Regions from separate parts of the Streptomyces sp. NPDC005302 genome, predicted to be linked through region 1. Evidence: riboswitches for the same ligand, from Rfam matches in the RefSeq annotation. Region 1 holds a riboswitch; each other region holds the start of a gene.
The links. A riboswitch is a leader RNA that binds a small molecule or an ion and turns the genes downstream of it on or off. The one in region 1 is predicted to bind cobalamin.
Positions count from the first base shown of each region.

Region 2: linked by a shared signal. The riboswitch ahead of ABZT74_RS17315 (CbtB-domain containing protein) and the one ahead of ABZT74_RS33835 (cobalamin biosynthesis protein) in region 1 are both predicted to bind cobalamin.
Region 3: linked by a shared signal. The riboswitch ahead of ABZT74_RS11785 (ribonucleoside-diphosphate reductase subunit alpha) and the one ahead of ABZT74_RS33835 (cobalamin biosynthesis protein) in region 1 are both predicted to bind cobalamin.
Region 4: linked by a shared signal. The riboswitch ahead of ABZT74_RS17335 (iron ABC transporter permease) and the one ahead of ABZT74_RS33835 (cobalamin biosynthesis protein) in region 1 are both predicted to bind cobalamin.

Region 1 is NZ_JBEXGN010000040.1:26,345-29,544, reverse strand. It holds gene ABZT74_RS33845 (inorganic phosphate transporter) at 1-890, shown strand, start outside; gene ABZT74_RS33840 (hypothetical protein) at 911-1,129, shown strand; cobalamin riboswitch at 1,267-1,411, shown strand; gene ABZT74_RS33835 (cobalamin biosynthesis protein) at 1,515-2,462, shown strand; gene ABZT74_RS33830 (cobyric acid synthase) at 2,459-3,200, shown strand, end outside.
Region 2 is NZ_JBEXGN010000010.1:122,824-126,023, reverse strand. It holds gene ABZT74_RS17325 (ABC transporter substrate-binding protein) at 1-83, shown strand, start outside; gene ABZT74_RS17320 (enoyl-CoA hydratase/isomerase family protein) at 308-1,408, shown strand; cobalamin riboswitch at 1,517-1,663, shown strand; gene ABZT74_RS17315 (CbtB-domain containing protein) at 1,704-1,925, shown strand; gene ABZT74_RS17310 (CbtA family protein) at 1,947-2,705, shown strand.
Region 3 is NZ_JBEXGN010000006.1:242,620-245,819, reverse strand. It holds gene ABZT74_RS11785 (ribonucleoside-diphosphate reductase subunit alpha) at 1-1,617, opposite strand, end outside; cobalamin riboswitch at 1,752-1,922, opposite strand; gene mctP (monocarboxylate uptake permease MctP) at 2,188-3,200, opposite strand, start outside.
Region 4 is NZ_JBEXGN010000010.1:127,333-130,532, forward strand. It holds gene ABZT74_RS17330 (ABC transporter ATP-binding protein) at 1-387, opposite strand, end outside; gene ABZT74_RS17335 (iron ABC transporter permease) at 387-1,457, opposite strand; cobalamin riboswitch at 1,583-1,729, opposite strand; gene ABZT74_RS17340 (cupin domain-containing protein) at 1,804-2,313, opposite strand; gene ABZT74_RS17345 (Rrf2 family transcriptional regulator) at 2,453-2,887, shown strand; gene ABZT74_RS17350 (DsbA family protein) at 2,884-3,200, shown strand, end outside.

The DNA of each region.
Region 1 (3,200 bases):
CCATCGCCTCGGCCGGCACCGGCGCGGTGCACGGGGACGTCCTGGTCGGCAAGGTGCTCATACCCGCCGTCGCGGCCCCGATCGTGGCCGGTCTGGCCGCGATGCTGGCTACCCGGCTGTCGTACAAGCTCAGCAGGAACGCCGGTGGCAAGGCCACCGAGAAGGGGTACCGCGCCGGCCAGATAGCCTCCGCGGGCCTGGTCTCGCTGGCCCACGGCACCAACGACGCGCAGAAGACGATGGGCATCATCACCCTGGCCCTGGTCGCCGGTGGCGCCGTCGCTCCCGACTCCGACCCGCCGGTCTGGGTCATCCTCTCCGCCGGTCTCGCGATCGCGCTCGGCACCTACCTGGGCGGCTGGCGCATCATCCGCACCATGGGCAAGGGCCTGACCGACCTCCAGCCGCAGCAGGGCTTCGCCGCCCAGACCAGCGCCGCGACGGTCATCCTCGCCTCCGCGCACATCGGCTTCTCCCTCTCCACCACCCACGCGGTCTCCGGTTCCGTGATGGGTGCGGGCCTCGGCCGCAAGGGCGGCGTGGTCCGCTGGTCCACCGCCACCCGGATGTTCGTCGCCTGGGCGCTCACCCTGCCCGCCGCCGCCCTGGTCGGCGCGCTCGCCGAGTGGGTCACCGGCTTCGGCGCCTGGGGCACCACGCTCGTCGCCGTCTTCCTGGTCGCCTCCAGCTTCGCGATCTGGCGCCGCTCGCGCCGCGAGGTCATCGACCACACCAACGTGAACGCCGACGAGCCGGCCGGCGTGGTCACCACGGCCATCGCCGCCGTCACCCCGCCCCCGGCCGGCACCGTGGCCGAGGACCTCACGGCCACCATCCCCGCACCCGCCGAGCCCACGGCGAACCCGTCGGCGCCGTCGCGCGTGGCCTGAGAACCGAAGGAAGAAACAGCATGCACATCGACTGGTCAGCCCTCGGGTCCGTCTTCGGGGTCAGTCTCGGAGCCACCGTCGTCCTCGTCGGCCTCTTCACCCTCGGCGTCGCCGGCCTCTCCAAGAAGGAGTCGGCCCAGGGCGGTTCCGCCGTCGCGGCGGCCACCGGCGCCTACGTCTGCTTCGCGGCCTGCGCCGCGGCGGTGGCGTACGGCATCTCTCTCATCATGAGCAAGTAACCCGGCACGAACGGCCCCGAACGGGCCGTTCCCGGGCAGCACTTCACCTGGGGTGCGGGACGGATCTCCGTCCCGCACCCCTTTGCTGTGTGGGGCTTCGCACACTCTCCCTCCGCAGGTCAACAGCAAGTTGACGGCCGTTCTCACCCCGTGGTGGACTGCCGGAGCCAAGTACGGCGGCATGAGAGGAAGCCGGTGCGAATCCGGCGCGGTCCCGCCACTGTCATCGGGGAGGAAACTCCCCGGGAGCCAGGAACTCTCGCCGCCGGTCTCGTCGAACCAGGGCGTGGACACCCTGAGTGAGGACATATCGCCATGCGCGGCTGCCCGTTGCCGGTTCCGTCGTCCCTGAGAGTTCCGCCGCACCGCACGGCGGGCTGACCCCGTGCGGGCCGATCGCGTCTTCGCGTACGGCGCCGCCGCCGGCCTCCTCGGCGACCTGCTGCTCGGCGATCCCCGCCGGGCCCATCCGGTCGCCGCGTTCGGGCGGGCGGCCGGGGCCGTCGAGCGGACCCTGTGGCGTGACCACCGCGGGTGGGGCGCGCTGCACACAGCCGTGTGCGTGGGCGGGGCCACCGGCCTCGCCGCGCTCGCCGGCCGTTCCCTGCGTTCCTCGGGCGCCGCGTCCGTCGCCCTGACCGCCGCCGCCACCTGGGCCGTCGTCGGGGGGACCTCACTCGGCCGAGAGGCACGGGCGATCGGCGGCGCGCTCGCGGCCGGGGACCTCGACGTCGCCCGGGAGCGGCTGCCGCATCTGTGCGGGCGCGACCCGCAGGCGCTGGACGCCGACGGTGTCGCGCGGGCCGTCGTCGAGTCCGTCGCCGAGAACACCTCCGACGCGGTGGTCGGCGCGCTGGTCTGGGGTGCCGCCGCCGGCGTACCCGGACTGGTCGCCTTCCGCGCCGTCAACACGCTCGACGCGATGGTCGGGCACAAGTCCCCCAAGTACCGCCGCTACGGCTGGGCTTCGGCACGGCTCGACGACGTCGCCGGCTGGCCCGGAGCCCGGCTGACCGCCGTCCTCGCCACCGTGGCCGGACCCGACCCGCGGGGCGCCGTCCGCGCCTGGCGAGGCGACGCGCGCAGACATCCGAGCCCCAACGCCGGTCCGGTGGAGGCCTCCTTCGCCGGCGCGCTCGGTGTGCGGCTCGGCGGAACCCTCTCGTACGGGGGCCGGGTCGAGCACCGGCCCGTGCTCAACGACACCGGGCGCCCCGTCCGGGTCGCCGACATCGAACGGGCCGTACGGCTCTCCCGTCGCGTCGGCTGGCTGGCCCTCGGCGTGAGTGCCGCCGCACGCGTACTGCTGACCAGGAAGGGACGTACGGCATGAGCGGCGGACTGCTGATCGCCGGGACCACCTCCGACGCGGGCAAGAGCGTCGTGACCGCCGGGATCTGCCGGTGGCTGGTACGCCAGGGCGTGAAGGTCGCCCCGTTCAAGGCGCAGAACATGTCCCTGAACTCGTTCGTCACGCGGGAGGGCGCCGAGATCGGCCGGGCACAGGCCATGCAGGCCCAGGCCGCCCGCGTGGAGCCGACGGCGCTGATGAACCCCGTGCTGCTCAAGCCGGGCAGCGACCGCAGCAGCCAGGTCGTGCTGATGGGCAGGCCGGTGGGCGAGATGAGCGCCCGCGGGTTCTTCGGCGAGCCGGGAGGCGCGCTGTCGGCCGGCGCCTCCTCCGGAGGTTCCCCGCACGGGGGCCACCGGGAAGCACTGCTCGGCACCGTTCTCGACTGTCTCGCCCAGTTGCGGGGCACGTATGACGCGGTGATCTGTGAGGGGGCCGGCAGTCCGGCGGAGATCAATCTGCGGCGCACCGACATCGTGAACATGGGGGTCGCGCGGAACGCGGGGCTGCCCGTGCTCGTCGTCGGCGACATCGACCGGGGCGGGGTGTTCGCCTCGTTCTTCGGAACGGTCGCCCTGCTGTCGCCCGAGGACCAGGCGCTCGTCGCCGGGTTCCTCGTCAACAAGTTCCGCGGCGACGTCGCACTGCTGGAGCCCGGGCTCGACATGCTGCACGGTCTCACCGGGCGCCGCACCTACGGTGTGCTGCCCTTCCAGCACG
Region 2 (3,200 bases), on a different contig from region 1:
ACGCCGACCTCGTCGAGAGCCCCCGCAACCCCTCGGCCGTCGCACGGCTGGGCGCGTACCTGCGGACGGTGCGGACACGCTGAACTCCCGGCGTCCGGCCGCCGCCCGCGGAAGGTTCCGCCCCCCCGCGACCACCCGGGGTACCCGGTCCCCGACCGCGCCCCGCACCCGCTCGGCGGGACCGGCTCCGCCGGCCGTCGCGGGCGCTGAGAAGATCGTCACCGAGCTGCGCTCTCCACCCGGCCCCGGAAGGAACGAACGAGATCATGCACGACATCGTGGCCAACGTCCCGACGGAGGTCCCCGGATGAACGGCACCGCGGAACACGCCGCCGAACCCTCCGTCCTGGTGCGCACCGAGGGACGGGCCGCCCACATCACCCTCAACCGGCCGAGGGCGCTGAACGCCCTGAACCACGAGATGGTGCACCTCGTCGACCGGGCCCTCACCGCCTGGGAACACGATCCGGCGGTCGAGACCGTCGTCATCACCGGAGCCGGAGAGCGGGGCCTGTGCGCGGGCGGGGACATCCGCGTCGTCCACGACGACGCGCGTGACGGGGACGGCAGCGCGTCCGCCGCGTTCTGGCGCGACGAGTACCACCTCAACGCCCGCATCGCCCGCTACCCCAAGCCGTACGTGGCCGTCATGGACGGCATCGTCATGGGCGGCGGCGTCGGCATCTCCGCGCACGGCAGCGTCCGGATCGTCACCGAGCGCTCGCGGATCGCCATGCCGGAGACCGGTATCGGTTTCGTGCCCGACGTCGGAGGCACTCACCTGCTGGCCCACGCCCCGGGCGAGCTGGGCACCCATCTCGCACTGACCGGCGCCTCGGGCACCGCCGGCGACGCTCTGCTGTGCGGCCTCGCCGACCACTTCGTCCCCTCCGCCGGCCTGCCCGCGTTCCTCGCCGAACTGGCGGACCGGCCCGTGCGGGAGGTCCTGGCCGGTCACACGCGGCAACCGCCCCACGCCGCGCTGACGGACTGCCGGGAATGGATCGACACCTGCTACGCGGCCGACACCGTGGAGGAGATCCTCCGACGCCTGGAGGCCTTCGGGGATCCCGCTGCCAAGGAGGCGGCGGAGACCCTGCTCAGCCGATCGCCCACCGCGCTGAAGGTCACCCTGGCCTCCCTGCGCCGTGCCCGTCGAGCGGGTCCGCTGGAAAGCGTCCTGAACCAGGAGTACCGCGTCTCGTGCGCGTTCCTGGCCGCTCCCGACCTGGTGGAAGGCGTCCGTGCGCAGATCATCGACAAGGACCGCGACCCGCACTGGACTCCGGCCACGCTCGCCGAGGTGACCGACGAGGACGTCGAGCGCTTCTTCGCCCCGCTCGGCGAACACGAACTCGGGCTCGCGGTGACCGGCATCGCCACGGAGGCGGGCGGAGCGGGCATGTGACGGCTCCGGCCGGACCGCGAGGCCGGGCGCGCCGTTGACACACCGTCACCGCGCACGGGTCACCTGGTGCGAGAGGAAGATCACGCCAGGTGGCGCGGTCTTGGCCATGTACTCGCCACGCGGTACGGTCGGTCCGATAACGATGACGTCAGGACGGAAGCCGGTGGGAAATCCGGCACGGTCGCGCCACTGTGAACGAGACGCTCCAGCACGCTGGACGCCTCGCAAGTCAGACCCGTAGACGTCATCCAGTGCACCACCGAGATGGGACGCGAACTCCCGAGGAGGTCCTGCCATGGCGCAGACCGTCGCCCAGCCGACAGCCACCACCCCCGTCGTACCCGCCAAGCTGCCGCTGAAGGCGATTGCTCCCTGGGCGGTCTTCTTCGGCATCCTGATGCTGGTCCTGCTCTACTTCGTCGGCGCGGAACAGGGCGCCACCGCCGTCGTCTCCGGCGAGAACGTCCATGAATGGGTGCACGACGCCCGCCACCTGCTCGGCTTCCCCTGCCACTGACGCGAGGGACAGAGCACACTCATGAACTCCGCAACGGTAAGAAACCTGCTCGTACGCGGCATGCTCGCCGGCCTCGCGGCCGGCGTGCTCGCGCTGGTGGTCGCCTACTTCCTCGGTGAACCGAGCGTCGACAGCGCCATCGGCTTCGAGGAGGCGCACGCACACGCCCACGAGCACGAGGTCGAACTCGTCTCCCGCAGCCTGCAGTCCACCGCCGGCCTGGCCACCGGTGTCCTGCTCTACGGCATCGCCTTCGGCGGCATCGCCGCGCTCGCCTACTGCTTCGCCCTCGGCCGCGTGGGCCGTTTCAGCGCGCGGGCGACCGCGTTGCTGCTGTCGGGCACCGCGCTGCTGGCGGTCTACGTCGTGCCGTTCCTGAAGTACCCGGCCAATCCGCCGTCGGTCGGCGACGCCGACACCATCGGCAAGCGGACCACCCTGTACTTCCTGATGATGGTCCTCAGCGTGCTGCTGGCCGTCGCCGCCACCCTCGTCGGCAAGCGGCTCGCCCCGAGGATCGGCACCTGGTACGCGACCGTCGCGGCGGTCGCCGCCTTCGCCGTCGTGATCGGCTTGGCCTACGAGTTCCTGCCCGTGATCAACGAGGTGCCCGCGGACTTCCCGGCCACCCTGTTGTGGCGGTTCCGGCTCTCGGCCCTAGCGATCCAGGCGGCTCTGTGGGGCGGATTCGGCCTGGTCTTCGGTGAGTTGGCCGAGCGCCTGCTGAACCCGAAGCCCGCAGCCGTCGGTTCGGGGCGGTCGGTGCCGGCCGCGAGCTGAGACCCCGGCAACGCCAAGGGCTCCCACACACGTGTGTGGGAGCCCTTCGCTTTGCGCGGGGCCTCGTTCGTCCGTCACAGCCGGTCGGCGCGAGGCGATCCGTATCGGTCAAAAGTGGACCACTGGTTCCTATTGAGTGGAATTTGGCATCTTCCCAGGTGAAGACCGGCAATGCTGGCTAGCGTTTCTCCCCTGGCTCGGCCGATGGCTTGTCGGCCCGTGATCCGTACGCCTGCCGTCGGAAGGAGCGGCCGCGAGACGGGTGGGCCCGCGAGGAACACCGGGGGTCGCGTCCCGTACCGACAGGCCAGGAGAACGGCGCATTGGAAAGTTCTGGACAGCGGATCGTCGACAGTCCGCGGGCGCGTTGGACCGTACCCGCCTCACCCGCGGTGGCTGTCGCTCGAAGAACTGCCGTGGCGGCGGCAGCCGGCGCCCTTGCAGTATCGATTCTGGGACTTGCCGGCTGGGTGTTCGAGGTGGGGGCCTTCAAGA
Region 3 (3,200 bases), on a different contig from region 1:
GATCCGGGTGGACAGGGCGCGCGCCTGCGGCGAGTCGAAGGGCAGCCGCAGCTTGAAGAAGACGTCCTGCAGGCCCATCGCGCCCAGACCGACCGGGCGCCAGCGGGAGTTGGAGCGCCCCGCCTGTTCGGTCGGGTAGAAGTTGATGTCGACGACACGGTCGAGGAAGGTGACCGCCGTGCGGACGGTCTCGTCGAGCCGCTCCCAGTCGATGTCGTCACCGACGACGAACGCGCCGAGGTTGACCGAGCCCAGGTTGCAGACCGCGGTCTCCCCGTCGTCCGTGACCTCCAGGATCTCGGTGCACAGGTTGGAGGAGTGGACGGTGTGCCCGGGCTCCGCCGTCTGGTTGGCGGTGCGGTTGGCGGCGTCCTTGAACGTCATCCAGCCGTTGCCGGTCTGCGCGAGGGTGCGCATCATCCGGCCGTACAGGTCGCGGGCCGGGATGGTCTTCCTCGCGAGACCCGCCTCCTCGGCCTTGCGGTAGGCGGCGTCGAACGCGTCGCCCCACAGGTCGACCAGCTCGGGCACGTCCGCGGGGGAGAAGAGCGACCAGACGCCGTCCTCGTTCACCCGGCGCATGAACTCGTCCGGGATCCAGTGCGCGAGGTTCAGGTTGTGCGTACGCCGGGCGTCCTCACCGGTGTTGTCGCGCAGCTCCAGGAACTCCTCGATGTCGGAGTGCCAGGTCTCCAGGTACACCGCGGCCGCGCCCTTGCGCCGGCCGCCCTGGTTCACCGCGGCGACCGAGGCGTCGAGGGTCTTGAGGAACGGGACGATGCCGTTGGAGTGCCCGTTGGTGCCGCGGATCAGCGAACCGCGCGACCGGATGCGGGAGTACGACAGGCCGATGCCGCCGGCGTGCTTCGACAGCCGTGCCACCTGGTGGTAGCGGTCGTAGATGGAGTCCAGCTCGTCCAGCGGGGAGTCGAGGAGGTAGCAGGACGACATCTGGGGGTGCCGCGTACCGGAGTTGAAGAGCGTGGGGGAGGACGGGAGGTAGTCGAGCCGGCTCATGAGCCCGTAGAGCGCGGAGACCTCGTCGACGGCCTGGGCCGTGTCGTCCTCGGCGAGACCGGAGGCGACCCGCAGCATGAAGTGCTGGGGCGTCTCGACGACCTTGCGGGTGATGGGGTGACGGAGCAGGTAGCGGCTGTGCAGCGTCCGCAGGCCGAAGTAGCCGAAGCGGTCGTCGCCTTCCGTGTCGATCAGCGCGTCGAGCCGCGCGGTGTGCAGCCGGACGAACTCGGCGGTGCGGTCGGCGACCAGGCCCTCACGGTGTCCGACGGCGACCGACTCGGAGAAGGTCGTGACGCCCTGGGACGCGGCCTCCGCGGCGATGCTGATGGTGAGCAGACGCGCGGCGAGCCGGGAGTAGACCGGGTCCTCGGAGATGAGACCGGCGGCCGCCTCGGTGGCCAGCTCGCGCAGCTCGGCCTCGTCGGCACGGGCGGACCGGCCGCGCAGTGCCGCGGCGGCGACCCGGCCGGGGTCGGCGTCGGTCAGGTCGGCGGTGAGGTCGGTCAGGGTCCGCAGCAGCGCGGCTCCCGGACCGTCGGTCTCCACCGGGGCCTGGTGCGCGGTCACTGAAGCCGGATCTGCTGGCGCGATGGTCACGTGGGGCTCTCCCTCGCTCGGCACGGGGCCTTTCGGGGAGCACGGGGGCACACGGAAGCGCTTCTGGGCAGCCAGCGCACCGCGTCCACCGGCCCATTCCGCGAGGCCCGGACGTCGTCGGCACCCGGGCCGGGTGGCCGGGGCGCGCTGTCGGCAGGTCCTCGGACTGAGACGCGTGCGGGCACGTCCAATACACGAACACGCACAAGTACACCGTTGCGGGACAGTTCCGGATTCGCACCGGATTCCCCTGCGACGACAGCGAGCATGAGCATACATCTTGTGCCGACCCCAGGGAGCGCCCCCACATGTTGTGTCGCGCTGGTGTCGGAGAGCGCTACGGAGTGTGGCGGAGCGTCAACTCGTAGGTGAGCGGCCGGATGCCGCCGGGCGCCGGATCGCGCCTCCCGCGCCGTCGTCCTCGGCGGTCGCGCGTCCGGCGGGTCATGTCCACCCGGCTGCCCGCGCCCCTCCGGGCGGGCCCGCCCGGGCACGGCGACGGGCCGCCGGATGTCGTCTCCGGCGGCCCGTGCCCGTGCGTCGCGTGCCGCCCCGTTCCCGGGGCGTGTCCTAGTGGCTCGCGCCCGCCGTGGCCGGCGGAAGCTCCGTCTCCACCCCGCGGTCGCCCGCGTCGACGGTGTAGTCCTCGGGAGAGGTCTCGTCGATGCCGTCCGGCGCCTTGAGCGCCCGCAGGACGAAGGTGAGGACGACGGAGACGACCACGTTCATCACGAACGCCGTGAGGCCGATGTAGCCGATCTCCCCGATGCCGGGGATCTCCTTGGAGCTGCCGCCGAAGTGCTTCTGGGTCGGCGAGGCCACCCCGTAGGCGGCGAGCGTCCCGTAGACCATGCCGACCGCCCAGCCGCCCAGCAGCGCCCAGCGGTGGAACCAGCGGGTGAACAGGCCGCCGACCAGCGCGGGGAAGGTCTGGAGGATCCAGATGCCGCCCAGCAGCTGGAAGTTGATCGCGACGGTCTTGTCCATCGTCAGGACGAAGACCAGCGCGCCCACCTTCACGAGGAGCGAGACGATCTTGGAGACCCGGGTCTCCTCCTTCGGTGTCGCGTCCGGCTTGATGAAGTCCTTGTAGATGTTGCGGGTGAAGAGGTTCGCCGCCGCGATCGACATGATGGCCGCCGGGACCAGCGCCCCGATGCCGATGGCGGCGAAGGCCACGCCCGCGAACCAGTCCGGGAACATGGTCTCGAAGAGCTGGGGGATGGCGAGCTGGCCGTTCTGCACCTTCACGCCGGCCGCGATGGCCATGAACCCGAGCAGGGCGAGCAGGCCCAGCATCAGCGAGTAGAGGGGGAGGATGGTCGTGTTGCGGCGGATCACCTCGCGGCTGCGGCTGGACAGCGTCGCGGTGATGGAGTGCGGATACATGAACAGCGCCAGCGCCGAGCCCAGCGCGAGCGTGGCGTAGGTCCACTGGCCCGCCGCGGGCGGGACGACCCCGCCGGCCCCGGCCGCCGTGTACTTCTCGCCCGCCGCCTTGAAGATCTCGTCGAAGCCGCCGAGCTTGATCGGGATGTAGATGATGGCCACCGCGATCACGATGTAGATCAGGGTGTCCTTCA
Region 4 (3,200 bases), on a different contig from region 1:
GGCGAGATGGGCGACGCCCGTGCGGTCCATGGCGCCGGCGCAGATCGCCCGGTCGTCGGCTGCCGTACGGTTCCGGTGCGGGAGCCGGCCCATCCCGACCACCTCGGCGACCGTGAAGTCGAACTCGGCCGAGGACTCCTGGGGGAGAGCCGCCAACACTCGGGCGGCTGCCCGCGCATCCATGGCGTGCAGGTCCTCGCCGTTCAGCCGGACCACTCCCCCGGCGGGCCGCAGCGCGCGGTAGACGCACCTCAACAGGGTCGACTTCCCGCTGCCGTTGGGGCCGACGAGTCCGACGAACGCCCCGCTGTCCGCGACGAGCCGGATGTCGTGGAGGAGCCGTTCCGTGCCCGCGTCGGCGGAGAGTCCCTCGATGTCGAGGCGCATCAGTGCCCACCGAACGCGTAGCCGCCGCGCCGCATGAGCAGCAGGAAGGCGGGCACGCCGACCACGGCGGTGATCACACCGACCGGCAGCTCGGCGGGGGCGAGGAGCAGGCGGGAGAGCACGTCGGCCCACACGAGCAGCACCGCGCCGGCCAACGGTGCGACGGCGAGCACCCGCCGGTGGTCCGCGCCCACCAGCATCCGTACGACGTGCGGCACCATCAGTCCGACGAACCCGACGGCGCCGCTGACGGCGACCACGGTGCCGGTCACCGCGGCCGTGACGAGGAACAACTCCCCGCGCAGCCGGGCCGGTCGGACGCCGAGAGCGGCGGACGTCTCGTCTCCCATGGCGAGGGCGTTGAGCGACTCGGCCCGGAGCCTGAGCCATGCCCAGCCGACCGCCACGGTCACCGCGGCGACGGGTAGTTGGGCCCAGGTCGCACCGCCCAGGCTGCCGAGCAGCCACATCATCGCCGACCGTGCCGCCTCGCCGCGTGCGGCCCCGAACACCATGAGCGTGGTGAGCGCCTCGAAGCCGTAGGCCAGCGCGGTCCCGGTGAGGATCAGCCGCAGCGGGGTGAGGCCGTGCGGAGACCGTGCCACCGCGTAGACCAGGACCATGGCCGCGAGGGCGGAGGCGAACGCCGACACCGACAGTGCCCACACGCCCAGCCCGGCGAACGCGCCGAGCAGGATGACGGCGTTGGCGCCCACCGCCGCGCCGGAGGAGATGCCCAGGACGAAGGGGTCGGCCAGGGCGTTGCGGACCATGGCCTGCACGGCCACACCGACTGTCGCGAGCCCCGCTCCGACGACCGCGCCGAGCACGACCCGTGGGAGCCGGATCTCCGAGACGATGGTGTAGGCGGCGGCGTCTGAGGCGTGCACCGTCCCGCCGGTGGCACCGGCCCACAGGAGGCGCAGGACGGTGGTCGTCCCGATCCCGGTCGCGCCCAGGGCGACGCCGCAGGCGAGGGACAGCAGGAGCACGACCGCGAGGCAGCCGAGGAGCGGCGTCAGGGGCAGCCGGCCGCGGACTTCGCCCCGGGTCCGGCCGGGTCGGGGTATCGGAGTCGTGGTGGTGCGCACGGGGCGGTCCTTCGCCTGGGGCCGCCTGGTGAACCGAAACAGGTGAACAGCCCGTACGGCGCGCCGGCCGTGCGGTCCCCTGTCGCATTCCACGGCGAGCAGTCAACGGGTCGCGTGCTCCCCGTGGGCGATCGGACTCGCGTGACGGACCATCAGGTCTGCACGCACACCGTTGCGGGTCAGCGCCGGACTCTCACCGGACTTCCCCCACGGGAGGCTCGGCGAGCGTAACAGGCGGGACTCTCCGCGCTTCAGCGCCGTCGGTGCCGGACCGGACCGCGCGGGGGCGCGCGGACGGACGGTCCGGTGTGACGGACGCCTTCTGTCAGGCCTCTTCCTCGGTGCGCAGCACGTACAGCTCCGGCAGGTTGACCACGATCGCCTCCTGCGTGCTGCGGGCGATGACGACGACGGCCTCGTCCGCCGGGTCCGGGTTCTCCTCGCGGTGCGGCACGAACGGGGGCACGAAGATGTAGTCACCGGGCGAGGTGCGCAGCCGGATCTCCTCGGGCTGCGGGCCCGCGTCGTCGAGGAACACGAACTCCGGGTGTCCGCTCACGACGTAGATGGCCGTCTCGGAGGCGCCGTGGTGATGGTCGGAGGACGAGGTCGAGGGGGCGACGTGGGTCTGGCCCATCCACAGCTTCTCGGATCCCACCGTGGTGCCGCTGACGGCCGCGAAGCGGCGCATGCCGCCGCTCTGCGCCGTGTCGCCGTCGAGCGCGTCGGCGCGGATGTGGTGCAGGCGGGTGCGCAGGGGGGACGGCGACGGCCCCGCACGATCCGTGAGATGGGGGTGGAAACCTTCACCGGGGGTCGTCAGCGGCTGGCTCATGTGGGGCGACGCTAGAGCCGTCCGGAAAAGGATGTCAAGAGGTGTCCATTGTCCTTCACCTGCGGCAATGTTCCCGCAATGTAGGTGTGGAAGCGGTGGAAGCGCCCGTGCCGGGCGCCCTGTCGGGCATCATGGCCGCATGCATATCTCCGCGAAGGCGGACTACGCCACCCGGGCGCTGCTGGAGCTCGCCCGCGAACCCGCCAGACCGCTCACCTGCGAGGCCATCGCCTCCTCGCAGCAGATCCCGTTCCGGTTCCTGAAGTCCGTCGTCGGCGAGCTGCGCAGGGCGGGGCTGGTGCGCAGTCAGCGTGGCTGCGAGGGCGGCTACTGGCTCGGCCGGCCGGCCGGCGAAGTCACCCTGCTGGACGTCGTACGCGCCGTGGACGGCGAGCTGATCACCCTGCGGGGCGAGCCGCTGGCCGGACTGGACTACCCCGGTCCCGCCGCCGGGCTGCCCGGCGTGTGGCGGCAGATCGAGGCGGACGCCGCGGCGGTGCTCGGCGGGACGACCCTGTCCGCGCTGCTGCCCGCCCGGCCGGCCGAACGGCTCAGCCACAAGGGAGCCGCGTGACGGCCGCGCCCGCCGCCGGGGCAGAGGCCGTCCGGCACCCCGGGGTCGAGGTGGTCGAGTACACGGACCCGCTGTGTCCGTGGGCCTGGGGTTCGGAGCCGGTGTTCCGCCGGCTGCGCGCCGGGCTCGCGGGCCACGTCCGCTGGCGCCGCGTGTACTGCCTGCTCTTCGACCACGACGACGACCCGGCGCCCGATCCGGCGGCGGAGACCGCCTGGTACGCGCGCTACGTCGAGGAGGTCGGCGCGCACACGGGAGCCCCGGGGCCCGCTCGGCTGAGCCGGGTCGCGGCGAGTTCGTGGCCGTCCTCGCT